3 regions of the Spirillospora sp. NPDC047279 genome follow, and region 2 is predicted to be linked to each of the others. Evidence: riboswitches for the same ligand, from Rfam matches in the RefSeq annotation. Region 2 holds a riboswitch; each other region holds the start of a gene.
The links. A riboswitch is a leader RNA that binds a small molecule or an ion and turns the genes downstream of it on or off. The one in region 2 is predicted to bind cobalamin.

Region 1: another riboswitch for cobalamin. It lies ahead of ABZ810_RS10615 (CbtB domain-containing protein); the one in region 2 lies ahead of ABZ810_RS27650 (putative cobaltochelatase).
Region 3: another riboswitch for cobalamin. It lies ahead of ABZ810_RS06355 (ribonucleoside-diphosphate reductase subunit alpha); the one in region 2 lies ahead of ABZ810_RS27650 (putative cobaltochelatase).

Annotation. Positions count from the first base shown of each region.
Region 1 covers NZ_JBEYUA010000004.1:60,218-69,649, forward strand. The annotation lists gene ABZ810_RS10585 (DUF2079 domain-containing protein) at 1-1,272, shown strand, start outside; gene ABZ810_RS10590 (hypothetical protein) at 1,639-2,274, shown strand; gene serA (phosphoglycerate dehydrogenase) at 2,489-4,078, shown strand; gene ABZ810_RS10600 (hypothetical protein) at 4,396-4,524, shown strand; gene ABZ810_RS10605 ((2Fe-2S)-binding protein) at 4,694-5,371, shown strand; gene ABZ810_RS10610 (CbtA family protein) at 5,379-6,146, opposite strand; gene ABZ810_RS10615 (CbtB domain-containing protein) at 6,146-6,370, opposite strand; cobalamin riboswitch at 6,400-6,543, opposite strand; gene ABZ810_RS10620 (3-isopropylmalate dehydrogenase) at 6,708-7,778, shown strand; gene ABZ810_RS10625 (branched-chain amino acid aminotransferase) at 7,953-9,056, shown strand; gene cimA (citramalate synthase) at 9,315-9,432, shown strand, end outside.
Region 2 covers NZ_JBEYUA010000011.1:114,969-124,400, reverse strand. The annotation lists gene ABZ810_RS27650 (putative cobaltochelatase) at 1-1,505, opposite strand, end outside; cobalamin riboswitch at 1,585-1,733, opposite strand; gene ABZ810_RS27645 (oxygenase MpaB family protein) at 1,850-2,686, shown strand; gene ABZ810_RS27640 (helix-turn-helix domain-containing protein) at 2,696-3,325, shown strand; gene ABZ810_RS27635 (ATP-binding protein) at 3,362-3,919, opposite strand; gene ABZ810_RS27630 (helix-turn-helix transcriptional regulator) at 4,107-4,952, shown strand; gene ABZ810_RS27625 (DUF397 domain-containing protein) at 4,949-5,143, shown strand; gene ABZ810_RS27620 (LLM class F420-dependent oxidoreductase) at 5,245-6,264, shown strand; gene ABZ810_RS27615 (benzaldehyde dehydrogenase) at 6,268-7,728, opposite strand; gene ABZ810_RS27610 (acetolactate synthase large subunit) at 7,981-9,432, shown strand, end outside.
Region 3 covers NZ_JBEYUA010000002.1:462,276-471,707, reverse strand. The annotation lists gene ABZ810_RS06390 (antibiotic biosynthesis monooxygenase) at 1-573, opposite strand, end outside; gene ABZ810_RS06385 (putative sulfate exporter family transporter) at 648-1,754, opposite strand; gene ABZ810_RS06380 (cysteine dioxygenase family protein) at 1,751-2,314, opposite strand; gene ABZ810_RS06375 (LysR substrate-binding domain-containing protein) at 2,424-3,329, opposite strand; gene ABZ810_RS06370 (copper resistance CopC family protein) at 3,396-4,040, opposite strand; gene ABZ810_RS06365 (YcnI family protein) at 4,037-4,765, opposite strand; gene ABZ810_RS06360 (hypothetical protein) at 4,849-5,481, opposite strand; cobalamin riboswitch at 5,750-5,929, shown strand; gene ABZ810_RS06355 (ribonucleoside-diphosphate reductase subunit alpha) at 6,127-8,526, shown strand; gene ABZ810_RS06350 (ribonucleotide-diphosphate reductase subunit beta) at 8,523-9,432, shown strand, end outside.

The DNA of each region.
Region 1 (9,432 bases), on a different contig from region 2:
ATCCACGACGGCCCCGAGACCCTCGTGGTCGCCCAGGCGGTGCTGCTCGCGCTGGCGATCGTGCCGATCTGGCGTTACACGAGCCGCCGGGCCGGCGCCCCGTCGGCCTACCTGGTCTCCGGCGCCTACGCCCTGTCGTGGCCCATCGCCGAGGCCCTGGCGTTCGACTTCCACGAGGTGGCCTTCGTGCCGCTGCTGTCGGCGCTGCTGGTCGAACGGTACGACGCGGGCCGCAAGGGCCAGGCCGTCCTCGCCGCCGGGCTGCTCCTGCTGGTCAAGGAGGACATGGGCCTGCTGCTCGCCGGGTTCGGCCTCTTCCTGCTCACCCAGCGCGGGGAGCGCCGCAACGGGGCGCTGTTCATCGTCACGGGCATGGTCGCGACATGGGTGTCCTCGCGCGTGCTCATCTCGGCGTTCGGCGGGGACGACGACTACTACTGGGCGTACGGCGCGTTCGGGCCCGACCTCCCCAGCGCGGCCCTGCACCTGCTGACCCACCCGTGGGACGCGGTGACCATGCTCGGCACGCCGCCGATCAAGCTCAGGACGATGGCGCTGCTCGTCCTGCCGCTGCTGTTGCTGCCGCTGGCCTCGCCGCTGACGCTCATGGCGGTGCCGCTGCTGGCCGAACGTATGCTCGCCGACCGGATCGCCAACTGGTGGGAGCCGCGCTACCACTACAACGCCTTCCTGATCGCCGTCCTGTTCATGGCCGCCATGGACGGCGCCGCCCGGCTCCGCCGCCTGCTCGGCCCGCGCCTGCGGCGCTCGCGCGAGCCGTCGCGGACGTCCACGGGGGTGCCGGCGCGGCCGTTCCCGCGGGTGCCGCCCCGGCCGGTCCTGCGAGCGCTGCCGGCGGCGGGGCTCCTGATCGCGGCGGCCCTGACGGTGCCGTCCTTCTCGTTCAGCGAGTTCGCCAACGACACGTTCTTCCAGCGCAACGAGCGGGCGAAGGCGGCGGCCGCGGCGGTCGCCCTGGTGCCCGACGGCGCCCTGGTCGAGGCGGTCAACCCGGTCGGCCCGGCCCTGTCGCCGCGCACCCGCGTGCTGCTGTGGGACTGGCAGCCGCGCGACGCGCCCTGGGTGGTCGCCGACACCCGCAGGCGGCAGTTCCCGTTCGCCACCCGCGACGAGCAGCTACGGCGGGTCGACCAGCTGGTCGCCCGCGGTTACCGGCGGGTCTTCCAGCGGGAGGGCTTCGTGGTGCTGCACCGGCCGGGCCCGGATCCGGCGGTTATTCCCGTCAGCCCGCGCACTCAGGTCAATCATTAGCGCGATGCCCGTGTCCAACGCCCCCTTGGACGGAACACGCAGTAAGCAGAATCGATCACGATAGTCAGAAAGCGAGTGAAGGTGTGACTCTCGCCTATGCCCTACACTTTTGCCGCAGATTGCCCGATACTGGAGGAAAGCCGCTGCGGATGCGGCACGTCCTACGTACCAGGGCATCCACGCAAAGGTGACCGCACCCGTGGTGGCGGTGGGGCGGAGTCATGAGTGGCGATCATCACCGGACGACAAGAGCCGAGATCCTGACCGGAGCGGCGGAATTTATTCCCCTTCCCGCAAAGGTCAAGGCAGGTAATTCCCTGAACGCCGATGCCCGCCCGGGGGCGCTCATTGGCAGGGAGTCGTGACGTGGCGGCGGCCGATCGGTCCGTCCGGCGCTGGGAGACCTGCGGACGGGCCTGGATAGCCCTCCTGCGGCACGTCTGGGCGGCCGGCCAGGCCGGCATGGAAGAGCGCGGCCCGATCATCGAGGGCCCGCCGATCCTCTTCGAGATCGCCTCGCTGAGCTGGGAGGACCCCATCCTCCGCGAGCACGGCGACGGCGCGCGGATGTCGCGCTGGTCACAGGACCGGCCACGGCGCACCCTGCACAGCGAGTTCGGGGAGCGGCTGCGCGACCTCAACGGCGTCCACCAGCTGCACTGGGTCGCCGACCTGTTGCGGTCCCGGCCGTGGACGACCAGCGCGTGGATCTCGCTGACCGTGCCGGGGGAGGACGCCGACACGGTGCCCACCCTCGCGGCCCTCTCGTTCCGGATCCGCGACTACCGGCTGATCATGACGGCGATGTTCCGCTCGCAGAACGTCTACCGCGGCTATCTCTCCTACATCCCGCTGCGCGGGATCCAGCTGGAGGTGGCCGACGACCTCGGCCTGCCGCCGGGGCCGCTGCGGGTGTTCATCGACGTCCCGCACATCGAGGTCGCCGACGCCGGCGGGGCCGCCACGGTCCTCGCCTCCGTGCCGGAGCCCAACGCGGCGTGATCGGGAGCCGCTCGATCGGAGGCCTCGAGACCGGGACTCGTCTCGGTCTCGAGGTGGACGGGCGAGGATGAAGTCCAGCGAAACGGCTGTACGGGGACGTGTCGCCGTGTCCGTCGGGAGGGCATCGGAGGGGGACTAGACTGTCCTTGCGCGGGGGCACGACGGGGTGGACTCGCAAACTCACCTGCACACTCCACATTCGAAGGACTGTTCCTTGAGCAAGCCTGTCGTCCTCGTCGCCGAAGAACTCTCCCCGGCCGGCATCGCCGTGCTGGAGTCCGATTTCGAGGTCCGCTCCGTCGACGGTGCCGACCGCGAGCAGCTGCTGCCGGCCGTCGCCGACGTCGACGCCCTGATCGTCCGCAGCGCCACCAAGGTCACCGCCGAGGTGTTCCAGCACGCCAGGAAGCTCCGCGTGGTCGCCCGCGCGGGCGTCGGCCTCGACAACGTCGACGTCGAGGCGGCCACCAAGGCCGGCGTCATGGTCGTCAACGCGCCGACCTCCAACATCGTCACCGCCGCCGAGCACGCGATCGCGCTGCTGCTGGCGACCGCCCGCAACGTGCCGCAGGGCCACGGCGCGCTCAAGCAGGGCGAGTGGAAGCGCTCCAAGTACACCGGCGTGGAGCTTCAGGGCAAGACCGTCGGCGTGCTCGGCCTCGGCCGCATCGGCGTGCTGGTCGCCCAGCGCCTCGCCGCGTTCGACATGAACGTGATCGCCTACGACCCGTACGTGCAGGCCGCCCGCGCCGCCCAGCTGGGTGTGAAGCTGGTCACCATCGACGAGCTGCTGCGCGAGAGCGACTTCATCACCGTGCACCTGCCCAAGACGCCCGAGACCCTCGGTCTCATCGGCGACAAGGAGCTGCACCAGGTCAAGCCCGAGGTGCGCATCGTCAACGCGGCCCGCGGCGGCATCGTCGACGAGGCGGCGCTCGACCTGGCGATCAAGGACGGCCGGGTGGCCGGCGCCGGCATCGACGTGTTCAGCACCGAGCCGTGCACCGACAGCCCGCTGTTCCACCACGACAACGTCGTGGTCACCCCGCACCTGGGCGCCAGCACCCACGAGGCGCAGGAGAAGGCGGGCACCCAGGTCGCCCGCTCGGTCAAGCTCGCGCTGTCCGGCGAGTTCGTACCCGACGCGGTCAATGTCCAGGGCGGCGCGGTCGCCGAGGACGTCAAGCCCGGCCTGCCGCTCGCCGAGAAGCTCGGCCGCATCTTCACCGCGCTGGCCGGCGGCGTGCCGGTCCGGCTCGACGTGGTGGTGCGCGGCGAGATCACCGGCCACGACGTCAAGGTCCTGGAGCTCGCGGCGCTCAAGGGCGTGTTCGTCGACGTGATCGAGGAGGCGGTGACGTTCGTCAACGCCCCGCTGCTCGCCCGCGACCGCGGCGTCGAGGTCACGCTCACCACCAGCGAGGACTCGCCCGACTGGCGCAACGTGGTCCAGGTCCGCGGCACGATGGCCGACGGCGAGGTGATCTCGGTCTCCGGCACGCTCACCGGGCCCAAGCACATCGAGCGGATCATCGAGATCAACGGCTACGACATGGAGCTCCTGCCCACCGAGCACATGGCGTTCTTCACCTACACCGACCGTCCGGGCATCGTCGGCGTGGTCGGCAAGCTGCTCGGCGACACCGGCGTCAACATCGCCGGCATGCAGGTCGGCCGGGCGGCCAAGGGCGCGCAGGCGCTGATCGCCCTCACCGTCGACTCCGCCATCCCGACCGAGCTGGTTGACGGCATCAAGGCCGAGATCGGCGCCGAGATGGGCCGCCGGGTGGACCTCGAGTCCTGACCCGCGCTGTCAGGCCGTGATCCCGTCCGCGACGGGATCACGGCCTTCGTGTTTCCGCAGGTAGCTCGGCCGTTCGTCTCATCATGTGAGAACATCGGCCACCGGTCGGGACACCTGCCGGGACCGGAGGTACCGTGGATTCCAGTCATGCGGCGCTTCGTGGTAATCCTTCGCTGCCGCAGCGGGGCCTGAACGGCAGGCCGCCACCCGCTGCGGAGTGAGGTGACGGCCGTAAGTCCTGTTCGGTGTCACACCGTGCGAACCACGGTGGCCGAGCACCCCGGCACAGCAGCAACCGCATTTACGGAGCGAAGCCCATGAACGAGACTTTCAACGCCGCGCCCGCCGACGAGCCGGCCGCGCCCGCCCGCGACCAGGACGAGGCCTCGCGAGCCCTGCAGATGGCCCTGGACCGCCGCGACAACGGCGGCCTGCCCACCAGCTGAGGCTCGCGCGGCAGACGAGACCCGCGCGGCTGAGGCTCTGCGCGGCGTCTGACGACCCGCGCGGCCAGACTCACCGCGACCGCCGTGGCCGGATGACCGGCCGCGGCGGTCGCGCGTTACGTTGGAGTCCGCCCGGGAGCGGGAGCGGCGAACGAGCGGAGGGAGAGGCGTGACGATCGCGGTCACCGGCGCGCTGCGCGAGGCGGCGAAGCTCGGCCCCTACTTCTCGATCGTCACCGATCCCGACGAGGAGGCCGACCCGACCTGGCGGCCGCTGCCGGAGAAGGATCCCGAACGCCTGCTCGGCCTGGTCGACGCCTACGCCGAACGGCTCGGCACCGGCGAACGCCGGGTCGCCGCGTCGATCCTCTTCCAGGGGCTGGCGTCCCGGCTCTGGTCGCCGGCGGTCGCCGCGGCCGCCCTGGGCGCCGTGCCGGACCTGTCGAGCCTGCACTGGCGCTGGGCGCCGGGGGCGCCGGTCGCCCTGTGGCTGGCCGCCCCGTCGAGCCTGCCCGGCGACCCGGCGGACGCCCTGCACGGCACGGTCGTACGGGGCCAGCTGATGCCGCTCAGGGAGACGATGCTCCAGACCGTGGGGCTGGCGGACGGGCTGCTGTGGGGCAACGCCGCGTCGGCCCTGGCCGGAACGCTCCGCGCGGGAACGCTCCGGCCGGACCTGGCCACACCGCTGCGCGCCCTCGTCCGCGACCTGTTCGCCCGTGCCCCGCTCGCGGGCACGGGCACGTTCGAACAGGGGCGCGGCTTCGTGCGGCGCAGCTGCTGCCTCTACTACCGGGTGCCGCCCGGCGGCGAGATGTGCGGCGACTGCGCGCTGCTGCCCCGCTGACCGGTGGCTATCCCTGGACGGGCTCGGCTTTCGAGCCCGGGGCCGGAGCGGACGGCGCCGCCCGCCGGAAGGCCCGTTCGGTCAGGGCGCCGAACAGCAGCCCCAGCGTCGACCACAACACCACCTGGATGCCCAGCGAGGCGACGCGGAAGTCCCAGAGCACCGTGGCCGGGAACCCGTCCGCCACCGCGTCGGGCTCGGGCGTGAGGCGGTAGACGAGCGCGACGACGACGGCGAAGCCGACCGCCGCGACGATCGTCGCGTTCCACGGGCCCAGCCGCGGCAGCAGGCGCCGCTGGACGATCACGGCGGCCGCCGTCGCGAGCAGGCCGAGCGCGACCATGCCGAAGTAGATCGCGGTGCGCTCGCCGATGGTCTCGGGGTCGCCGACAGCCGGGGGAGTGGGCGGGTACTTGAGGAACGGCACGACCACGACCGCCGTGAAGCCGCCGACGGCGACCAGGGCGGCCGTCGCGCGGGCGCCGAGCGCGCCGAGCCGGCCGTACGCGAACGCGAACGCGATGGCGAAGAGCCCGCCGACCGCGACGCCGTAGACCACCATGGCCGTGATCAGGCCGGTGGTCTTCTGGACGGTGCGGCTGACGACCTCGGGCTCCTCGGCCGCCGCGCCGGCGTGGTCGTGGGCCGCGCCGGCCTCCTCGAAGGCGATGGCGTGGCCGACCTGCGGTTCACCGTAGATCCAGGCGATCAGGAGGGCGAGCGCCGCCGCCGCGACGCCGACGAGCATGCCGCGGATGAGAAGTGAGCGCATCATCAGTGGCAGGGGAACCCGAGCAGGTGACGGCCGTCGTGCGTGAACTCGTGCACCCAGGTGCCGCCGAAGAGCGAGGTCGCGCCCTGTTCGGCGCCCACGAAGTAGATGAGCACGAGCGCCAGGACCAGGGCGAAGACCGCCCAGGGCAGGATCTTGCGGACGGGGACGCGCAGCGGTACGGGCTGCTCCGGTGCCTGCGACGACGGCACGGCTGACTGGGCCATGGGGTCTCCTCACGGGGTGCACTCGCCCCGGTGACGGGAGGACGACAGGTCAGTTCCTGACTCCCGGGGCCCTGACGGGAGGGCCCCGGACACAGTGGCGGGACCGTCCTGGAGTCGCACCAGGTTCCTGCGCACTGTCGCCTCGTTTGTGAACTTGTCGGGGAGAGCGTCCCCTTTGCCGAGGCGCACCGTCAAGTCGGCGGAGGGTGACAAAGACCCAGCCCCGGAACGATCAGGGCGGCCGCGGCCGGCGCGGGACGTGGGGGAGGGCCGAGACGGCCATCTCGGATCGTGAGACCGATGCTCACGAACTGAGACGTTGCGGTAGAGTGCGCGCATGGTTTCCCGCAACGTCCGTCTGGCCGTGATCGCCGGTGACGGGATCGGCCCCGAGGTCGTCGCCGAGGGGCTCAAGGTCCTCGAGGCCGTCGCCCCCTCGTCCGGCCTCACCTTCGAGCAGACCCCGTACGACCTCGGCGCCGCCCGCTGGCACCGGACCGGCGAGGTGCTGCCCGACTCGGTGCTCGACGAACTGCGCGGCCAGGACGCCATTCTGCTCGGCGCCATCGGCGACCCGACCGTCCCCAGCGGCACGCTGGAGCGCGGGCTGCTGCTGCGCATGCGGTTCGAGCTCGACCAGTACGTCAACCTGCGGCCGGTCAAGCTGCTGCCCGGGGCCTCCACCCCGCTGGCCGACGTGCAGCCCGAGGACATCGACATGGTCGTCGTCCGCGAGGGCACCGAGGGCCCGTACGCGGGCGTCGGAGGCGTGCTCCGCAAGGGCACCCCGCACGAGGTCGCCACCCAGGAGAGCGTCAACACCGCCCTCGGCGTCGAGCGGATCATCCGCTACGCGTTCGAGCAGGCCGCGGCCCGCCCGCGCAAGAAGCTGACGCTGGTCCACAAGGACAACGTGCTGACCTTCGCCGCCGGGCTCTACCAGCGTTACCTCAAGGAGCTCTCCGCCGAGTTCCCGCAGGTCGAGGTCGACTACAGCCACGTCGACGCGGCCACCATGTTCTTCGTCAACCAGCCGCGGCGCTACGACGTGATCGTCACCGACAACCTGTTCGGCGACATCATCACCGACCTCGGCGCCGCGGTGGCCGGCGGCATCGGGCTCGCCGCCTCCGGCAACATCAACCCCACCGGCGCGGCGCCGTCGATGTTCGAGCCGGTGCACGGCAGCGCCCCCGACATCGCGGGCCAGGGCAAGGCCGACCCGACCGCTACGATCCTGTCCGTCGTCATGCTGCTGGACCACCTGGCCACGATCGAGCCCGGTGCGGCCGAGGCCGCGCGGCGCGTCGAGCAGGCCGTCGCCGACGACCTGCTGGAGCGTCCGGGCCTGGGTGCGCGGTCCACGGCGCAGGTCGGCGACGCGATCGCGAAGCGAGTATCCGGCTAGGGGCACGCCTCTCTGGACTTACTCAGGGGAACTCCGGGCGTGCCTCGCGGCGCGCCCGGTTTTCGCGTGCGCCCCGTGATCGAGGAGCGGGACTGGACGAAGTACGACAATGGGCATTAAGGAATGCCGTACGGCAACGGGGCCGTGGTGGCGATCCGGGAGAGGACCGAGACGATGAGCACCACCCTTGACTTCGAGATCATCCCCAGCGAGCAGCCGACGCCGGCCGCGGAGCGCGAGCGCATCCTGGCCGACCCGGGGTGGGGGGTGCACTTCACGGATCACATGGTCACGATCCGGTACAAGGAGGGCAAGGGCTGGTACGACGCCCGCCTGGAGCCCTACGGGCCGATCCCGATGGACCCCGCCAGCCAGGTCCTGCACTACTCCCAGGAGCTGTTCGAGGGCCTCAAGGCCTACCGCCAGGCCGACGGGTCGATCGTCACGTTCCGCCCGTACGCCAACGCCGCCCGGATGAACCGCTCCGCCCGCCGGATGGCCATGCCGGAGATCCCCGAGCAGCTGTTCGTGGACGCGCTGGAGACCCTGGTCCGCACCGACCGCGACTGGATCCCCGGCCAGGAGGGGCAGAGCCTCTACCTGCGGCCGTTCATGTTCGCGACCACCCGTGCCCTCGGCGTCAACCGGCCCGCCGACGAGTTCCTCTTCATGGTCATCGCGTCCCCGTCCGGCCTCTACTACCCGCGCGGCATCAAGCCCGTCAGGGTCTGGCTGTCGCAGGACTACGTGCGCGCCGCTCCGGGCGGCACCGGTGAGGCCAAGACCGGCGGCAACTACGCCGCCTCGTTCGCCGGGCAGGCCCAGGCCGTCGCGCACGGCTGCGACCAGGTGGTCTGGCTCGACGCGCACGAGCACCGCTGGGTCGAGGAGGTCGGGTCGATGAACCTGATCTTCGTGTACGGGGAGGGCCCGAACGCGCGGCTCCTCACCCCGGCGCTCAACGGCTCGCTGCTGGCGGGGATCACCCGCGACTCCATGCTCAAGCTCGCCCCGGACCTCGGCATCCCGGTCGAGGAGGGCAAGATCAGCATCGAGGACTGGCAGTCGGGCTGCGAGAGCGGCGCGATCACCGAGGTCTTCGGCTGCGGCACCGCCGCCATCATCAGCCCGGTCGGCCACGTCAAGGGCGCCGACCGCGAGTGGGGCATCGGCACCGGCGAGCCGGGCGTGATCTCCATGAAGCTCCGCGAGGAGCTGATCGGCATCCAGTACGGCACCAAGCCCGACCCCTACGGCTGGGTCCACAAGATCGCGTGATGTCGTGCGGCGCCGGTCCCATCTCGGGGCCGGCGCCGCCGTCGTCTCGATATTTGAGATCGATGTCTTATCTGCTCGAACGGTGTGGCATGCTTGCTCGCATCATGCGCTACAGCCTCGTAATTATCGGCTGGCGCGCCGGCAGCTAACGGGACATCGCCGGCGCGCAGACCTCTCACGTCCGTGGGGGGTTTTTTGCATTCCAGGACCCGTTCCCGGGCGAGTGCACGCGCCAGCCAGACCCCGAGGGGGATTTCGATGCAGGGCGACGGATTCCACGTCTACGACACGACGCTTCGCGACGGCTCGCAGCAGGAGGGCCTCAACCTCTCCGTGGCCGACAAGCTCGTCGTCGCGCGCCACCTCGACGAGCTCG
Region 2 (9,432 bases):
ACGACGAACAGCACGAGGTTGCCCTCGCGCCCGTCGCGGACGCTCTCGCGCAGGTCTTCGGCCGCGACGACCAGGCCGGGCCCGCCGCGGCCGCGCGCGTGCTGGTGCGGGGCGGCGGCGCGCAGGGTCGCGGTGAGGTGCAGCCCGCGCGCGCCCGGCCGCGAGCCGGAGACCCGGCCGTACGGGCTGCGCGCCTTGGAGCGGCGGCCCGGAGCGCCCATGCCGGTGCCGGGGACGGTGAAGAGCCTGGGCTTGTAGGCGGCGTCCGCCGGCGCCGGCTCGTTGCGTTCGGGCGCGGGCTTCTGGCCGTTGGGCTCCGGGCGCCGGTCGCCGTCCGGCTCGGAGGGGGCGGAGCCGTCCTGCGGCGGGGTCGGCTCACCGCCCGGTCCGTCCGGGTCGTCCGGACCGTCCGGGCCGCCGGGGTCGTCGTCGGGGGGCTCGGGCTCGCCGTGCTCGTCGTGCTCGTCGTGCTCGTCGTGCTCGTCCAACACCTCGTCCAGCTTCTGCCGGTCCAGGCCGGGCGCGTCGAACGGGTCGCGGCGGCGCCGGTGCGGGAGGGCCAGGCGGGCGGCCGTGCGGACGTCGTCGGCGGTCACGGCGGTGCGGCCGTGCCAGGCGGCCAGCGCGATCGCGGCACGGGCGGTCACCAGGTCGGCGCGCAGGCCGTCCACCTCGAACGCGGCGCAGACGGCGGTGATCTGGCGGAGCGCGGCGTCGGTCAGCTCGACGGCGGCGAGCCGGTCGCGCGCCGCCGCGATCCGCCCGGCCAGCTCCGCCTCGGCGTCGGTCCAGCCGGCCGCGAAGCCCGCCGGGTCCTCCTCGTAGCGCAGCCGCCGCCGGACGACCTCGGCGCGCTCGTCCGGGTCGCGGGTCGCCGCCACCTCGACGGTCAGCCCGAACCGGTCGAGCAGCTGCGGGCGCAGCTCGCCCTCCTCGGGGTTCATCGTGCCGACGAGGAGGAACCGCGCGGCGTGCCGGACCGAGACGCCCTCACGCTCGACGTACGACTCTCCCATCGCCGCGGCGTCCAGCAGCAGGTCGACGAGATGGTCGTGCAGCAGGTTGACCTCGTCGACGTAGAGGACGCCGCGGTGCGCGGCGGCCAGCAGGCCGGGTTCGAAGGCCTTCACGCCCTCGGTCAGCGCCCGTTCGATGTCGAGCGAGCCGGTGAGCCGGTCTTCGGAGGCGCCGACCGGCAGCTCCACCAGCCGCGCCGCCCGGCCCTCGCCGTCGGCCGCGTCGGCGTGCGGGCCGTCCGGGCAGTCGGGGTCGGGGTCGGCCGGGTCGCACGAGAAGCGGCAGCCCGGCACGACGTCCAGCGCGGGCAGCAGGCCCGCGAGCGCGCGGACGATCGTCGACTTGGCCGTGCCCTTCTCGCCGCGGACCAGCACGCCGCCGACGCCCGGCGACACCGCGTTGACGAGCAGCGCCAGCTTGAGGTCGTCCATGCCGACGACGGCGGAAAAGGGGTACCGAGCGGTGGCCGCGCCGCGGCGGCGGCTCATCGGCCCATCAGACAGGCAGGCATGCCTCATCGTCCTTCCCTCGGGTGTCCACGCCCGTGGCGGTCTCGTCCGACGGCCGGAGTCTCCTGGCTCCCGGATCACCGTTCTCCCTCAGCCTTCCAGCGTCGCCGCCGTGGCATGTGCGAGAGGGAACTCCCCTGGTCACAGTTGCGGGACAGCCCCGGAATAGGCAGGCCGATCGTTCGGCCCCGCCGCACCGGGTTCCTCCGCGTCCGTCGCAGGCAAGGATCGCACACCCCCGCAGGCCGCCCAAGTCGCGGTGGAGTGAGATGCCCCGCCCCGCACTGTTGGCGTAGCGCCAAGAACGTGTTCTACTGAGCCCCATGGCGAGATCCGATGGGCTGCCCTTCCGGCCTGGCGACGTGTCCTGGAAGGTGATGCGCGAGCCCGTGCTGGGGCTCGGCGCGGCGCCGACGCTCCTGTTGCAGGTGACGCATCCCCTCGTGGCGGCGGGCGTCGAGCAGTACTCCGACTTCGAGAGCGACCCGTTCGCCCGCCTCTGGCGCACCGCCGACGTCATGCTCAAGCTGTCGTTCGCCGAGCCCGAGGTCTCCGAACGCCAGGCCGTCAAGCTGCGCCGCGTCCACCAGCGCGTCGAGGGGCTGTCCGACGAGGGCGTGCCCTACCGGGCGCTCGACCCCGACCTGCTGCTGTGGGTGTGGGCGACGCTCACCCACAACGGGCTCGACCTGTACGAGCGGACGTTCGGGCGCCTGTCCGGCACCGACCGCGAGCGCTTCTACCAGGAGCAGAAGCTGATCGCCTACGCCTGCGGAGTTCCGGAAGGGCACTGCCCCATCACTTACACGGACTTCCGTGCTTACTTCGACGGGGTGGTCCAGCACGAGCTGCGCCCCACCACGGTCTCGGCCAAGCTCCTGGACACCAGCCGCAAACTGCGGATGCCGTGGCCGCTGGGGCCCGCCTACCTGCAGATCAACCTGCTCGCCGCCGGGGCTCTCCTGCCCGCGCGCCTGCGGCGTGAGCTGGACGTTCCGTGGAGCCGGTCGCGCGCGGCCGCGTTCGCCTCGCTGATCAGCGCCAACCGCGCGGCGGCGCGGGTGACGCCGGTGTCGATGCGGCACCGCCCCACGGACTACCTGGTCGCACGCGAGCGCCCGCTGCGGCTCTTCGCGCAACCGCGCCGCGGAGCCGCATAGGCTGTCCGCGTGGCCTCTCCGTCCCCATCCCGGTCGTCCCGGGCGAGCTACCAGCGCCTCCCGCGCGACGAACGGCGCGACCAGATCCTCGGCGTGGCCCGGCGGATGTTCACCGAGCTCCCGTACGCGGAGGTGTCGACCGCCGCGATCGCACGCGAGGCCGGGGTGCAGCGCGGACTGATCCACTACTACTTCGGCACCAAGCGCGAGCTGTTCCTGGAGGTCGTGCGCGGGCTGACGGTCGACTACTCCGGCCAGGCCCCGCCGCCCGACGCCCGGCTGAGCACCGCCGAGACCGTCGACCTCTGCGTACGGCTGTTCCTCGACGCCGCCGAGGCCAACGCCGACACCTGGCTGGCGGCGCTCGACGCCGAGGGCTTCGGCCAGGATCCCGAGCTGCGCCGGATCGTCAACAAGACCCGCGACATCACCGTCGAGCACATGCTGACGATGCTCCGCGTGCCCGACCCGACCGACACCCTGCGCGCCGTGCTGCGCGCGTACTCCGGTCTGGCCGAGGTGGCGACCCGCCAGTGGCTCCAGGAGAAGACGCTGGGCCGCGCCCAGGTGCACACCCTGCTGGCCGGCTCGCTGCTGGCCCTCATCACCGACATCGCCCCCGCGGTCGAGCGGACCTGAGCCCGGCCGCCCGTTGCTCGGGCGGCGCGGCGTCGCTCAGGCGGCGCCGGGCGCGGGCGGGAAGTCGTCGTTGCCCGACGGGGCGAGGAAGGACGCCACCGCGGCGGAGACGGGCACGGCGAACCAGACGGCCTTGCCCGGCACGGGCGGGCCCAGCCGGGAGAGGGTGCGCAGCACCCCCCAGCGGCCCTCGGACAGCTCGCGGACGATGCTGAGGCCGCGGCCGCAGTCGCCGGACGTCCACGAGTAGCCCGGCAGCCTCGCGTCGGCGTGGCCGTCGAAGACCGCGCAGCGCACCTCGCGTACGGCCGGGGTGGCGGACTGGCACTGGGCGGCGCGCGTGCCCGTGCGCTCGCCCAGGTAGACCCACAGCTCGTGCGGCCCGTGGTCGGACGCGTGCTGGTGAGCGTTGGTGACCAGCTCGCTCACCATGAGCTGTGCGTCGCAGATGATGTCGCGGGTGACGCCCAGCGAGGTGAGCGAGTCCGCGAGCACCGAACGCGCGTGACCGGCACAGCCAGGGCCGCGTGGCAGCGCCCAGACCCGGCCGGGTAGATGCGTATCGTCGTCGGCGAACTCAGGCGAAGCCTGCACGAACCCTCCCGGGTGACGTTCCGTTTTGCGCGGTTACGTACTGCCCCGTCACTTTCAGTCCCCGAGTGGTCACATTTCAAAGCGTCGCGTGAGATTCTCATCGCCGCAACTCTCTTCCCAAGATTGCTCTTACCGGCTTGCTCAATCCCGTTGTACTGGACGGCCCGGATAGGGGACTCTCACCTCTATGACCTACCGGCCCACGGTGCGTGGCCGCCGGTTGGCTCGGGAGCTTCGCAGGATGCGGGACGGGCAGGGACTCACCCTGCAGGACGTGGCCGACCGGCTCGGCTGGTCACGGGCCACGGTCTCGCGCCTGGAGACGGGGCAGACCCGGCCACGGCATGGCGATGTAGCCGACATCCTCGACCTGTACGGCGTGCCCAGCCCGGAGCGGGACGCCTATATCAACCTCGCCCGCGAGGCGGGCCAGCGCGGCTGGTGGACCGCGTACGCCGACGTGTTCGCCGGCAGCTACGTGGCCTTGGAGGACGAGGCCTCACAGATCAGCACCTGGGATCCCCAGCTCGTGCACGGCCTGCTGCAGACCGAGGAGTACGCGCGGGCCGTCATCACCACCGGCCGCATGCTGCCCGGCCGGGCCCAGATCGAGCGGCGCATCGCCGCGCGCCTGACGCGGCAGGCCCTGCTGGACCGGGAGGACGCCCCGCGCCTGCACGTGGTGTTCGACGAGGCGGTGCTCTACCGGCCGATCGGCGGCAAGACGGTGATGAACGACCAGCTCCGGTCACTCGCCGAGGCCGTCCGGCGGCCGAGAGTCACGATCCAGGTGCTCCCCTACGACGTGGGCGAGCACGCCGGGCTGGACGGCCGATTCACGATCCTTTCGTACCCGGACCCCGCCGACCCCGATATCGCCTACGTGGAGGGGACCATGGGCGACGTTTATCTCGAAAGCGTGGAGGCAATAGCCCAACACAAGGCCAGGTTCGACAAGATCACGGCCCTGGCCCTCCCCCCGGAGGAGTCCGCACGCCTCCTCCTCGACGCAGCAAGGAGCGGCAGCACGTGAACAAGGTGCGAACCGAACTCGCCAAAGCCATCTGGCACAAGTCCTCCCACAGCGGAAGCGGCGACCAGTGCGTCGAGGTCGCCTCGCTCTCCGGCCACCGCCGCGCCGTCCGCGACTCCAAGGATCCGGGCGGGCCCGCACTGGTCCTCTCGGCCGCGGAGTGGGCGACGCTCGTCCGCGCGATCCGCTGAACCCGCCTCTGTAGATCACCCCTCCCTTCCGGCGATACTAGAACGTGTTCTAGTATCGCCGGTGCGCGTCGTCAGACGTCGTCGAGACCGGAGGTTGACCCGTGACCGCAGAACTCAAGCTCGGCATCAACGTCGGCTACTGGCAGCGCGACCCCGACGACCAGACCGAGACGGTCCTGGCCGCCGAACGCCTCGGCTACGACGTGGTCTTCACGGCCGAGGCCTACGGGTCCGACGCGTTCACCCCGCTCACCTGGTACGCCGCGCGCACCTCGCGCATCAAGCTCGGCACCGCCGTCGTCCAGATGTCGGCCCGCACCCCCGCCGCGACCGCGATGCACGCGCTCACCCTCGACGCGCTCTCGGGCGGCCGGGTGATCCTCGGGCTCGGCGCGTCCGGCCCGCAGGTGGTGGAGGGCTGGTACGGCGTGCCGTTCCCCAAGCCGCTCGCCCGCACCCGCGAGTACCTCGACATCGTCCGGCAGGTGTGGCGCCGCGAGGGCCCGGTGACCAGCGAGGGCCCGCACTACCCGCTGCCCTACCCGGGCGGCGCCGGGCTCGGCAAGCCGCTCAAGTCGATCGTGCACCCGGTGCGCCCGGAGATCCCGGTCTACCTGGGCGCGGAGGGACCGAAGAACATCGCGCTGGCGGCGTCCCACACCCAGGGCTGGCTGCCGCTCTTCGTCGACCCGGCCCAGATCGACACGCTCTTCGGCGAGTCGCTGGCCGGCCGTCCCGACGACTTCGAGATCGCCGCCACGGTGACCACGATCGTCACCGACGACCTCGACTCGGCGCTCGAGTTCGCCAAGATCCCGCTCGCGTTCTACATCGGCGGGATGGGCGCCCGCGACCACAACTTCCACCTCGACATGATCGGCCGCCTCGGCTACGCCGAGCAGGCCAAGCGTGTCCAGGAGCTCTTCCTGGAGGGCCGGCGCGACGAGGCGATCAAGGCCGTGCCGGCCGAGCTGGCCGACTCGATCTCGCTGCTCGGCCCGATCGGCCGGATCAAGGAGCGCCTCCGCTTGTGGCGCGAGAGCCCTGTCACCACGCTGCTGATCGCCGGCGTCCGGGACGAGGCCACGCTGCGCGAGCTGCGCGACCTCGTCCGCGACTGAGCCCTAGAACGGGTACGGCGCGATCTCGCCGCGGACGGTGACCCACTGGGTCTCGGTGAAGGCCTCGATGTTGGCGTCGGGGCCGCCGAACCGGGAGCCGTTGCCGGACGCGGCGAGGCCGCCGAACGGGACGACCGGCTCGTCGTTCACGGTCTGGTCGTTGATGTGCACGAGCCCGGTCGGCACCACGTCGGCGACGCGCATCGCGGCGCCGACGTCGCCGAGGATGCCCAGCGACAACCCGTACTCGCTGTCGGCGGCCAGCGCGATCGCGTCGTCGACCGTGGCGAACGGCACGACCGGCGCGACCGGGCCGAACACCTCCTGCGCGTACGCGGGCATGTCGGGGGTGACGTCCGCCAGCACGGTCGGGCGGTAGAAGAGGCCCTCGTGCGTCCCGCCCGCCGCGAGCCGCGCGCCCGCCGCGACGGTGCCCTTCACCAGGCCGTCGACGTGCTCCAGCTGCCGCCGGTCGATGATCGGGCCGAGCGCGACCTGGCCGGCGGCCGGGTCGCCGACCGGCAGCTTGTCGGCCTTGTCGGCCAGCGCCGCGACGTACTCGTCGTGCAGGCTCTCGTGCACCAGCTGGCGGCCGGTGGTCATGCAGATCTGGCCCTGGTGCAGGAACGAGCCCCACGCGCCCGCCGACACGGCCTTGCCGACGTCGGCGCCGGGCAGCACGATGAGCGCGTTGTTGCCGCCCAGCTCGAGGTGGGCGCGCTTGAGCAGGCGCCCGCACACCTCACCGATCTTGCGTCCGGCGGCGGTGGACCCGGTGAACGAGACGACGCGCACCTCGGGCGCGGCGATGACGGCCTCGCCGACGTCGGCGCCGCCGGGCAGCAGGTGCAGCAGCCCCTCGGGCAGGCCGGCCTCCTCGAAGACGCGGGCCAGGACGACGCCGCCGCAGACCGCGGTGCGGGGGTCGGGCTTCAGCAGCACCGCGTTGCCCAGCGCGAGCGCGGGCGCCACCGAGCGCATCGACAGGATCAGCGGGAAGTTGAACGGGGCGATCACGCTGACCACGCCGGCCGGGCGGCGCCGGGCCAGGCTCCAGCGCGGCTGCGCGGACGGCAGCACCAGGCCCTGCGGGTGCGAGGCGAGCGCGGCGGCCTCGTAGCAGAGGTTCTCGGCGAAGTGCGTCTCCAGCTGCGCCTTGGGCGGGATCGAGCCGGCCTCGCGGACGATCCAGCCCTGGATCTCCGCGGCGTGCTCCTCGAACAGCCGGCCGGCCTTGCGCAGGATCGCGGCGCGTTCCTCGTAGGTCCGCGCGGCCCAGTCGCGCTGCGCCGCGGCGGCCCGGGCCGCGGCGGCGGTCACGTCCTCGGCGGTGGCGGTGCCGAGACGGCCGAGGGTCGCTCCGGTGGCGGGCTCGACAACGTCGAACGCACCGCCCGCGGCGGGGTCCGACCAGCCTCCGTCGAAGATCTTCCCGGTCCACGTGCCGGCGTCCAGCAGCGTCATCGCTCCTCCTCAGGACATCCGGGGCCCTGCGGGGTGTGCGGGCCCCCTCCCGATCCTGCCCGCGATCGGCCCCCATCTGAACTGCATCTTTCCACTGAGCGGAAACCCGGTCGGGCGGCCCCGTCTCCCGGGCCCCGGACGGCCCCGCCCTCCGTGCCCGACGCCACAGCGCGTGATGGAATGTGCGGGGTCGCCCGCGCGCTACACGGGATGTCCAATGATCGAGACAGCTCCATCGGAGAGGGACACCCGATGTCCAGCCCGCAGGTCGGCGCAGCCCGGTTGCTCGTTCGAGCCCTCGAAGCCGAGGGGGTCGAGTACGTCTTCGGCATCCCGGGCGAGGAGAACATCCACTTCGTCGACGCGATCAACGACTCCTCCATCCGCTACATCCTCGTCCGCCACGAGCAGGGCGCGGCGTTCATGGCCGAGATCTACGGCCGGCTCACCGGCAAGGCGGGCGTGGCGTCCGCCACCCTCGGCCCCGGCGCGATCAACCTCCAGCTCGGCGTCGCGGACGCGACCACCAACAGCACCCCGGTCGTCGCCATCTCCGCCCAGGTCGGGCTGGACCGCATCTACAAGGAGTCGCACCAGATCGTCGACCTGGTGTCGCTCTTCCGGCCCATCACCAAGTGGTCGGAGCTGGCCCCCACCGCCGAGGCCCTGCCGGAGATGATCCGCAAGGCGTTCAAGACCGCGCAGACCGAACGTCCCGGCGCCGTCTACCTGGCGATCCCCGAGGACGTCGAGGCGGCCACCGTGCCCGCCGATCTGCGCCCGCTCCCGCTGAACGTCGTCCGCCCGCAGGAACCTTCGTCCTCCCAGATCGCCCGCGCCGCCGACGTCATCGCGCTGGCCGAGCGGCCGATCGTGCTGGCCGGGCACGGCGCCACCCGCGCCCGCGCGAGCCAGGCCCTGATCCACTTCTCCGAGCAGCTCGGCCTGCCGGTCGCGACCACGTTCAACGGCAAGGGCGTCTTCCCCGACGACCACCGCAACGCGCTCGGCGCGGTCGGCTTCATGCGGAACGACTACGTCAACTTCGGCTTCGCTGAAGCGGACGTCGTCATCGCGGTCGGGTACGAGCTCCAGGAGTTCGACCCGGTCAAGATCAACCCCAAGGTGGACAAGAAGATCATCCACATCCACCAGTTCCCGGCCGAGGTGGACGACCACTACCCGGTCGAGGTCGGCATCCAGGGCGACGTCTCCCGCTCGCTGCGCGCCCTCGCCGACTCGGTGCACCGCCGCTTCGACCTCAACGGCACCGGCCGCAGGATCCGCGACCTGATGGCCGCAGAGCTGCGCGAGGGCCGTTCCGACGACGGCTTCCCGCTGTCGCCGCGCCGCATCGTGGCCGACACCCGCGCGGCGATGGGACGCGAGGACATCGTGCTCGCCGACACCGGCGCGGTGAAGATGTGGATGGCCCGCATGTACCCGACGTACGAGCCCAACACCCTGCTGGTGTCCAACGGCCTGTCGTCGATGGGCTTCGCCGTCCCCGGCGCGATCGCCGCCAGGCTGGCGCACCCGGACCGCCGCGTCCTGGCGGCCACCGGCGACGGCGCGTTCCTGATGAACTCCCAGGAGCTGGAGACCGCCGTCCGCGAGAACATCCCGATCACCGTCCTCATCTGGGAGGACGAGGCGTACGGGCTGATCGAGTGGAAGATGGACCTGGAGATGGGCCGCAACTCC
Region 3 (9,432 bases), on a different contig from region 2:
GACCCAGCGGCGCCGCTGCGGCTCCTCGATGGCCTTGCCCAGGTGCTGGACGACCATGTGGTGGTAGCCGCCGCGCTCGTCGCTGTAGCGGGTGGGCCCGCCGAACACCTCGGCCAGCCAGAACGCGACGTAGCGGGGATGGCCCGGGTCCATGTGGGCGAAGAGCGGGCCGACCACGTCGTCCTCGCGCACCTTGGCGTAGAACGCCTCGGTCAGGCGCTCGAACGCGGCCTCGCCGCCCGCCCATTCGAAGAGGCTGGGCACCGAGGAGCCGCTGCCGTGCACGGGCGTCCGCTCGTAGTGGCGCATCTCCTCGATCCGGTCCACGTACGGGCGGATCTCGGCGAAGAAGGCCTTGAACTCCGCGCCGCCGCGGAAGACCTCCAGGTGGTCCTTGGCGGACGTCCAGGTGATCCGGAGGACGTAGACGCCGGGCTCCTCCACGCACCGGGACAGCTCGTAGTCGACGCACTGCGGCGCGGCGGCCAGCGGGACGGCGGCCCGCGCGTAGGCGGCCTCGAACTCGGCGGACCGTTCTGCGGGCACCCGGTAGCGGATGTACTCAACGATCATGGATCGGCCCCCTGCGGACTCGTGGTCGCCTGAGTGTAATCATGTAATCGTCACCGGTCCAGGTGAACGATCACTCAGGTGGTGAGCAGCACTCCCGCGTACGACAGGCCGGCGACGACCACCCACGACGCGAGGCCGAGCACGGCCGTTCGCCCGCCGGTCCGGGTCATCGACGGCAGGTGGATCGAGCTGCCCAGGCCGAAGAGCGCGGCGGCCAGAAGCAGGTGCTGGACGGTCGCCCCGTGCGCGAGGACGGGCTCCGGGACCCGCCCCGCGGTCCTGAGCACGATCATCACCAGGAAGCCGGCGACGAAGAGCGGGACGAGCGGCGGCCGCCTCGCCCCACTCGTGCCGGCGGTGCCGGTCGTGGCGGGGGCGGTGGCCCTGCGGCGTGCGGTTACGGCTATCAGGGCGACCAGCGGCGCCAGCATCGCGACCCGCATGAGCTTGACCAGCACCGCCTCCTTCAGCGCGTCCGGGCCGGCCGTCTGCGCCGCCGCGACGACCTGGCCGACGTCGTGGACGCTCGCGCCCGCCCAGCGGCCGAAACCGGCGTCGGACAGGCCGAGTGGATGGTGCAGCAGGGGGAGGACCGCGATCGCGAGGGTGCCGCAGAGCGTCACGACGGCCACGGCGTTGGCCACGTCGCGCTCGTCGCTCCTGGTCGTCTGGCTGACCGCGCCGATCGCGGACGCGCCGCAGATCGAGTAGCCGGTGGCCACCAGGAGCGGCTGGTCGCCGGGCAGTCCCAGCCGGCGCCCCATCCACAGGGTGCCGGTGAACGTCGCGGCCACGACGGCGACCACCATCAGGGCCGTGCGCCAGCCGAGGCCGAGCACGTCCGACAGGCTCAGTTGCAGGCCCAGCAGCACGATGGCGACCCGCATCAGGCGCTTGGCCGAGAGCGACAGGCCGGGCCGCGCGGCGCCCCGGGTCAGGGCGCGCAGGCCGGGCAGGTGCGCCGCGCCGATGCCGAGCACCATCGCGGCGGTCAGCACCGGGACGGCGGGCACCAGCTCGTGGACGAGCATCGCCGCCGCCACCCCGAGAGCCGCCAGGCACAGGCCGGGCGCGTTCCGCCGCAGGCCGGACGGCCAGGACGGCGTCGCGGCGGTGTTCCGGCCGAGCCGGGCCGCGGGGCGTGCGCGCGGGGCGCCGAGGGCGGGATGCGCCTGGCTCACGACTCGTCGGCCGGGTCGGGGCGCGGGTCGGGATAGGTGCGGCGGATACTGGTGCCGAGGCGGGCGATGTCCGCGCCGTAGAGGTGGATCGAGATGGCCTTGGTGGTGCCCGCGTTGCACACCCTGTGGATGTCGCCGGGCGGCGCGAACGCGGCGACGGCGCCGACGGGGTTCACCACGTCCTCGACGGCCACCAGCCGCGAACGGCGGCCGTCGGACTCCAGCAGGTAGCGGCGTTCGCTCTCCCAGCCCTCGTGCACGCCGGTCACGCACCACGACACGTGGTCGTGGACGCAGGTGCGCTGGCCGGGCAGCCACACCAGCGCGACGACCGAGAAGCTCCCGTCGGGCTCGGCGTGCAGGACGTGCTGGCGGTACCGGTCGGGATCGCCCTCGCACTGCTCCGGCGTGAGCAGGCCGGGCCTGCCGAGGCACGGCCGCAGCGCCTGGCCTGCCAGATGCGCGGTCGGCCCCGGGGCCAGCCCGCGCTGGACGATCTCGCGGATCGAGCCGATGACGCCGTCGAGGGCGGGCGTGGTCGGGGTGGTGAGAGCGGCCATGACCCCCAGGGTCATGGGGGCGACCCATAACGTCTAACGACGATCTCTTGGATCGTTCAAAGCCCCCGTTATGGATCAGCCGCCGGGCAGGGGCGCCGCCGGCTGGGAGTCAGCAGCCGACGCGGGCCTCGGCCGCCGCCTTCAGCTCGCCGAGCACGAGGTCGACGGCGGGGATGCGCTGGTGGTCGCGCAGGACGTACGCCGACACCTTCCGGGTGGGCTGCCGCGCCACCACACGTCCCGTGACCTTGGAGTGGCACAGGAACGACAACACCAGGGCGGGCATCAGGGCGATGCCGACGCCCGCCGCCACCAGGCTCTGGACGGCGAGGTTGTCGTCGGTGCTGAACACGATGTCCGGCACGAACCCCTCCTCTGCGCACAGGTGCAGGAGGTTGGCCCGGCAGCGCGGGCAGCCCGCGATCCACCGCTCGTTCGCCAGGTCCTCCAGCCGTACGGCGTGGTGCCGGACGAGCGGATGGCCCGTCGGCAGCAACACCGTCAGCAGGTCCTCCATCAGGGGGATCTCCAGGAGGTCGTCCGGCAGGCCGGTCTGCGGGCCCGGGTAGGTGAACGACAGCGCGATGTCGCTCTCGCCGCGCAGCAGCCGCTGCACGGACTCGGGCGGCTCGGCCTCCTGCAGTTCGACCCGGATGCCCGGGTGGGTGGCCAGCAGGCCCGCCATCGCGGTCGGCACGAGCGTGGCGTTGGCGCTGGGGAACGCGCAGACGCGCACCAGCCCGGCCTCCAGCCTGGCCAGGGCCCGCAACTGCTCCTGTGCCGCCGTCAGGTCGCCGACGATCACCTCGGCGTGCCGGGCCAGGACCGTGCCCGCCTCGGTGAGCTGGAGGCCGCGCCCGGCCCGGACGAACAGCGGCATGCCGACGGCCCGTTCCAGGGCCTTCATCTGCTGCGTGATCGCGGGCTGGGTGTACCCGAGCGCCCGTGCGGCGCCCGAGTACGACCCCTCCCGGACCACTTCCTGAAACGTGCGGATGTGCCGTGACTCGAGCATGCTCGAATCATAAGGAGAGCTTTGAGGCGTCTCCAGGCACGATCACGCCGCGTGCGCGAGCGGACGCTAGGCGCCCGTCCCGCCCGTCCCGCCAGAGGGGCGGCGCTTGACGACGGCCGCGACCGCGCCGCCGACCGCCACCACGACCAGCGCGATCAGGCCGAGCCACAACCAGCCGCCGGAGCCGCCCGAGTCGTCCTCGGAGGACGACGTCGTCCGGTTGAGCGTGATGGCCGCCTGCGGCGAGGCGGGCGCCGACGTCACGACCCCGCTCGCGGCGCCGCCGCCCGCGGGTGCCGGCGAGCCCTTCACGGTGAACGTGAAGGTGCCGCTGACGGGATGGCCGTCCGCCGACACGACCCGCCAGCCCACGGTGTACTCGCCGTTCGGCAACGTCCCGGCGACCGGCTGCGTCACCAGGCCGTCCACCGCCCTGGGCGCGCCCGCGGTGTGCTTGCCGCCCTGGGCGTCGGTGAGGATCACCCGCGGGAGCGTGATCGGCTGGTTGTACTTCAGCGTGATCTCGGTGGGCGCCTCGACCGCCGACCTGGCCTTCGGGTTCGAGCTCTCCAGGGCCGTGTGGGCCGACGCCGGTGCGGCGGTCAGCGCCAGCACGGCACCGGTCGCCACGGTGGCCGACAGGGTGGCCGACAGGGTGGCAGACAGGGTGGCAGACAGAGTGGCCGCCCCGATCCGCGAGAAGACCGTCATGCCTTGCTCCTTCCGCGCGCGATGCCGAATCCGCCGACCGCGATGCCGACGACGCCGGCCGCCAGGCCCAGCCCGCCGAGCAGGCGGGCGGTGCCGTCGTCGGCGCTCCCGGCCTTGGCGCCGGTGGCCGACACCGTCGTGACCGTCGGCGCGCCCGACGCGCCCGCGCCGGTCGCCGCCGCGGCCTTGGTCAGCTTGAGGACCGGAGCGGGGTGCTCCGGCTCCTCCTGCCCGTCCTTGGGCTCCTGGTCCCACTTGACGACCTCGCCGCCCGAGTACGTCTGGGTCGCCTTGAACACCAGCCGGTCGGTGTCGTCGGGCAGTTGCCCCATCGAGACGTCGAACTCCTGGAACTGCCCCGGCTCGATCGTGCCGCCGGACCAGGTGATCCGCGAGACGGCCTGGGTGATCTCGGCGCCGTGCGCCTTGATCGGGGTCGTGAGCTTGGACTTCTCCACCTTGACCGACCAGCCGGGCACCGGCCGCACCGAGACCGACGCGAGCGGGTGGTCCATCGGAAGGTCGACCTGGAGCTTGGTGGTCCCGGCGTCGTCACGTTCGTTCGGCACCCGGAAGGACACCTTGGCGTAGGAGCCCTGCACGGCCTCCTTGGGGTTGACGGTGACGTGCGCGGATGCGGCGGTGGCGAGGCCCACGACCGAGACGAGGGTGAGGCCGGTGACGGCGGCGAGCCTGCGGACGTTCAGCGTCGAGTACGCGGACATGCGAGATCTCCGTTCGAGGGAGTCGTTCGAGGGGGTGAGGAAGAGCCGGAACGCCGGGGGCGGCGTCCGGTGACGTCCGGCGCTCAGCTGTGCGCGAGCGCCCTCGAACGGGACGGAGGTCCACGTCGTACGACCTCGTGCCGCAACACCCTGCCGGTGGCGCCGGTGACGGCCCGCACCCGCACGACAGGGGTACGCACGGGGACTGGAGGAGGTTCGGCGGCGGCGAGCAGGACGGCCAGCAGGTCGCGGACGGGCCGTTCGACCTTGGCGGCCAGGCGCCGGGTCAGCGACCAGGCGGCACGTTCGCCGCGGCGCAGCCACCAGGCCGCGAGCAGGGCGGCCGCCACGTGCGCGAGCGTCATCCCCGTACCGGAACCGTGCCCGGGCATCGGGACGGGCGTCCCCGCCGCGGCGTGGTGCTCGGCCGGGCCCGCCGCGTTCGCGAACAGGCTGTGCAGGACGAACTGGCCGCCGAGCAGCCCGCCCAGGATCGTGGGCAGTGACCGTTCGTGCCCGGCCAGCGCCCCCGCCACGACCAGCACCCCGGCGAAGCCCACGATGATCGCCCACGCCGGGACGGCGGACGGCGACACCAGCGAGTGCCCGGCCGTGGCCAGCGTCATGCAGACGGTGGCGAAGAGCACCGCCCGGGCGACGCGGAAGTACGGCCGCGGCCCGCCTGCGGGCGGGGCTGGGGATATGGCTGGGGACATGGCGGGGTCATCCTCCCATCTCGTCCCGGTGACCGATATGCCCCCACCCCGTGTCGATTCCGCGTGTCGATTCCGGCGCGGCGCGTACGTGGCAGGTGCGCGGCGTGGTCTGTGACACGCCCAACATGTAGGGCTGGCGGCAATGGTCGTAACCAACATGTAGGGTCTTGCCCGTGCTGGTTCGCCCCCGCCGTGGGGGTGGACCGCGGCGAGATCACGCCGAGTCCCCGTGATCTCGCGGCGGCCCACCCGGTCGGCGGGGGCGTCGTAAGAGGGAACCCGGTGCGGCCGTGCCGATGCAGATCGGCCGGCCAATTCCGGGACTGCCCCGCAGCGGTGAGCGGGAACGACCGCCGTCACAGAGCACTGGCCCGTCGAGACGGGCCGGGAAGCGACGGCCAGTAGGCCGCACCTTGCAAAGGTGCGTCGCCCGCGAGTCCGAAGACCTGCCCGCACGGAGAAGACAGGCGCCGGAGCGCAGCGAGGACGCCTGTCGCCCCTTCGGGGGCCCGGGGGTCGCCTCCCCGGTTCGAGACAGTCCACTGGCCTCGTGGGAGGGTCGCTGGGCAGGTCACGGCGTCGTGCCGTGCTCTCCTGTTCGCGTGCGCCCCCTCGGGAGGCCGAGCTCGCGAGGGAAGAGAGCACGTGACACAAGAGCTGATCGCGCCACCGCCGACCCGATCCTCCATCGAGACCGAGGTCGCGCGCGCCTGTACCGGACTGGCCGACGTCGACCCGCGCCGCGTCCTGTCCGCCGTGCGGTCGGGCGACGGTGTCGACGCCGCCGGGTTGCGGGAGCTGGCGATCGGCGAGGCGGCGGCCCTGGTGGCCGTCGAGCCCGCCTACTCCAAGGTCGCGGCGCGGCTGCTGAGCGCCCACATCGCCGACGAGGCCGCCGCCGAGGGCGTGCGCACGTTCTCCGCGTCCGTGGCCACCGCGCACGCCGAGGGCCTGCTGAACGACGCGACCGCGGCGTTCGTCGCGGCCAACGCCGCGGCGCTCGACGACCTGGTCGACGAGGCCGCCGACGACCGCTTCGAGTACTTCGGGCTGCGCACGGTCTATGACCGCTACCTGCTGCGGCACCCGCGCACGCGGCGCGTCCTGGAACGCCCGCAGTACTTCATGCTGCGCGTCGCGTGCGGGCTCTCCTATCGCGACGAGGTCGCGCCGGGGGGTGCGGAGGGTCGTCCCCCCTCGGACGGCACCGGCGCCGTGGAGGACGCGGCCGAGCTGTACGCGCTGCTCAGCACGCTGTCGTACCTGCCGAGCTCGCCGACGCTGTTCAACTCCGGCGCCCGCCGCCCGCAGCTGTCGTCGTGCTTCCTGCTCGACTCGCCGCGCGACGAGCTGGAGTCGATCTACGAGCGGTACGCGCAGGTGGCGCGGCTCAGCAAGTACGCGGGCGGCATCGGCATCTCGTGGACGAAGGTGCGGTCGCGCGGGTCGCTGATCCGGGGCACCAACGGGCACTCGAACGGCATCGTGCCGTGGCTGCGCACCCTCGACTCGTCCGTCGCCGCCGTCAACCAGGGCGGCCGCCGCAAGGGCGCGGCCTGCGTCTACCTGGAGCCGTGGCACGCCGACGTCGAGGAGTTCCTGGAACTGCGCGACAACACGGGCGAGGAGGCCCGGCGCACCCACAACCTCAACCTCGCCAACTGGATCCCGGACGAGTTCATGCGCCGGGTCGAGGCGGACGCGGACTGGTCGCTGTTCGACCCCAAGGAGGCGCCCGAGCTCGCCGACCTGTGGGGGGAGGAGTTCGACACCGCCTACCGGGCCGCCGAGGCCGCCGGCCGGTTCGTGCGCCGGGTCCCGGCCCGCCGGCTGTACGGCCGGATGATGCGCACGCTCGCCGAGACCGGCAACGGCTGGATGACGTTCAAGGACGCCGCCAACCGCGCCTGCAACCAGACGGCCGAGCCGGGGAACGCCGTCCACCTCTCCAACCTCTGCACCGAGATCATCGAGGTGACCAGCAACGGCGAGACCGCCGTCTGCAACCTCGGCTCGGTCAACCTCGCCGGGCACGCCACCCCGGCGGGCGTGGACTGGGAACGGCTGCGCGCGACCGTCCGCACCGCCGTGCGTTTCCTGGACCGCACGATCGACCGCGGCTTCTACCCCACGGACGAGGCCGCGGCGGCCAACACCAAGTGGCGGCCGGTCGGGCTCGGCGTGATGGGCCTGGCGGACGTCCTCTTCATGATGCGGCTGCCGTTCGACTCGGACGAGGCGCGCGAGCTGTCCACCACGATCGCCGAGGAGATCGCGCTGGCCGCGTACGGCGCGTCCGCCGACCTGGCCGCCGAGCACGGCCCGCTGCCCGCCTACGCCAAGACCCGCACCGCCCGCGGCCGGCTGCACCTCGACCACTTCGCGGACGCGGCGCCGCGGCGCGTCGCGGAATGGGAGGCGCTGCGCGCCCGGATCGCCGAGCACGGCCTGCGCAACTCGCTGCTGATCGCGATCGCGCCGACCGCGACGATCGCGTCCATCGCGGGCTGCTACGAGTGCGTCGAGCCGCAGGTCTCCAACCTCTTCAAGCGCGAGACGTTGTCCGGCGAGTTCCTGCAGATCAACAACTACCTGGTCGACGACCTCAAGTCGCTCGGGTTGTGGACGCCCGCCGTGCGCGACGCCGTCAAGCAGGCGAACGGCTCCGTGCAGGGGATCGTCGACCTGCCCGAGGAGATGCGCACGCTCTACCGCACCGCGTGGGAACTGCCGCAGAAGGCGCTGATCGACCTGGCCGCCGCGCGCACCCCGTACATCGACCAGAGCCAGTCGCTGAACCTCTTCATGGAGACGCCGACCATCGGCAAGCTCTCCTCGATGTACGCCTACGCCTGGCGCGCGGGACTGAAGACCACCTACTACCTGCGTTCACGCCCCGCGACGCGCATCGCGCAGACCACGATCAGCGGCGGAGCCGCTCCGGGGGGAGCGGGGGGTCGTCCCCCCTCGGACGACACCATTACGCCGTCGGCCGCGGTGGCGTGCTCCCTCGAGAACCCCGAATCCTGCGAGGCCTGCCAGTGAGCGAACGAACCGGAACGCACGGCATGCTGCTCGACCCGGGCATGGACCTGACCCTGCGGCCCATGCGCTATCCCGACTTCTACGAGCGCTACCGCGCCGCGATCCGCAACACCTGGACGGTGGAGGAGGTCGACCTGGCCTCCGACCTCGCCGACCTGGCGCGGCTGACCCCGGCCGAGGTGCACATGGTCAACCGCTTGGTCGCGTTCTTCGCGACCGGCGACTCGATCGTGGCCAACAACCTCGTGCTCAACCTCTACAAGCACGTCAACGCCCCCGAGGCGCGGCTCTACCTGTCGCGGCAGCTCTTCGAGGAGGCGGTGCACGTCCAGTTCTACCTGACGTTGCTCGACACCTACCTGCCCGACCACGACGAGCGCGCCAAAGCGTTCGCGGCCATCGAGCACATCCCGTCGATCCGGGCCAAGGCGGAGTTCTGCTTCCGGTGGATCGACTCGATCGACAAGCTCGACGAGCTGCGCACCGAGGCGGACCGGCGGGCGTTCCTGCTCAACCTGATCTGCTTCGCCGCCTGCATCGAGGGGCTGTTCTTCTACGGCGCGTTCGCCTACGTCTACTGGCTGCGTTCGCGCGGCCTGCTGAACGGGCTGGCCTCGGGCACCAACTGGGTGTTCCGGGACGAGTCGATGCACATGGAGTTCGCGTTCTCGGTCGTCGACACCGTGCGGGCGGAGGAGCCCCACCTGTTCGACGCGCGGCTGACCGAGGAGGTGACGCGGATGCTGGACGAGGCGGTCGAGGCCGAGATGGCGTTCGCGCACGACCTGTGCGGTGACGGGCTGCCCGGCATGAGCGCGGGCGACATGCGGGCCTACCTGGAGTACGTGGCCGACCAGCGGCTGGCGCGGCTCGGCATCCCGGCCCGGTACGGCACCGCCAACCCGT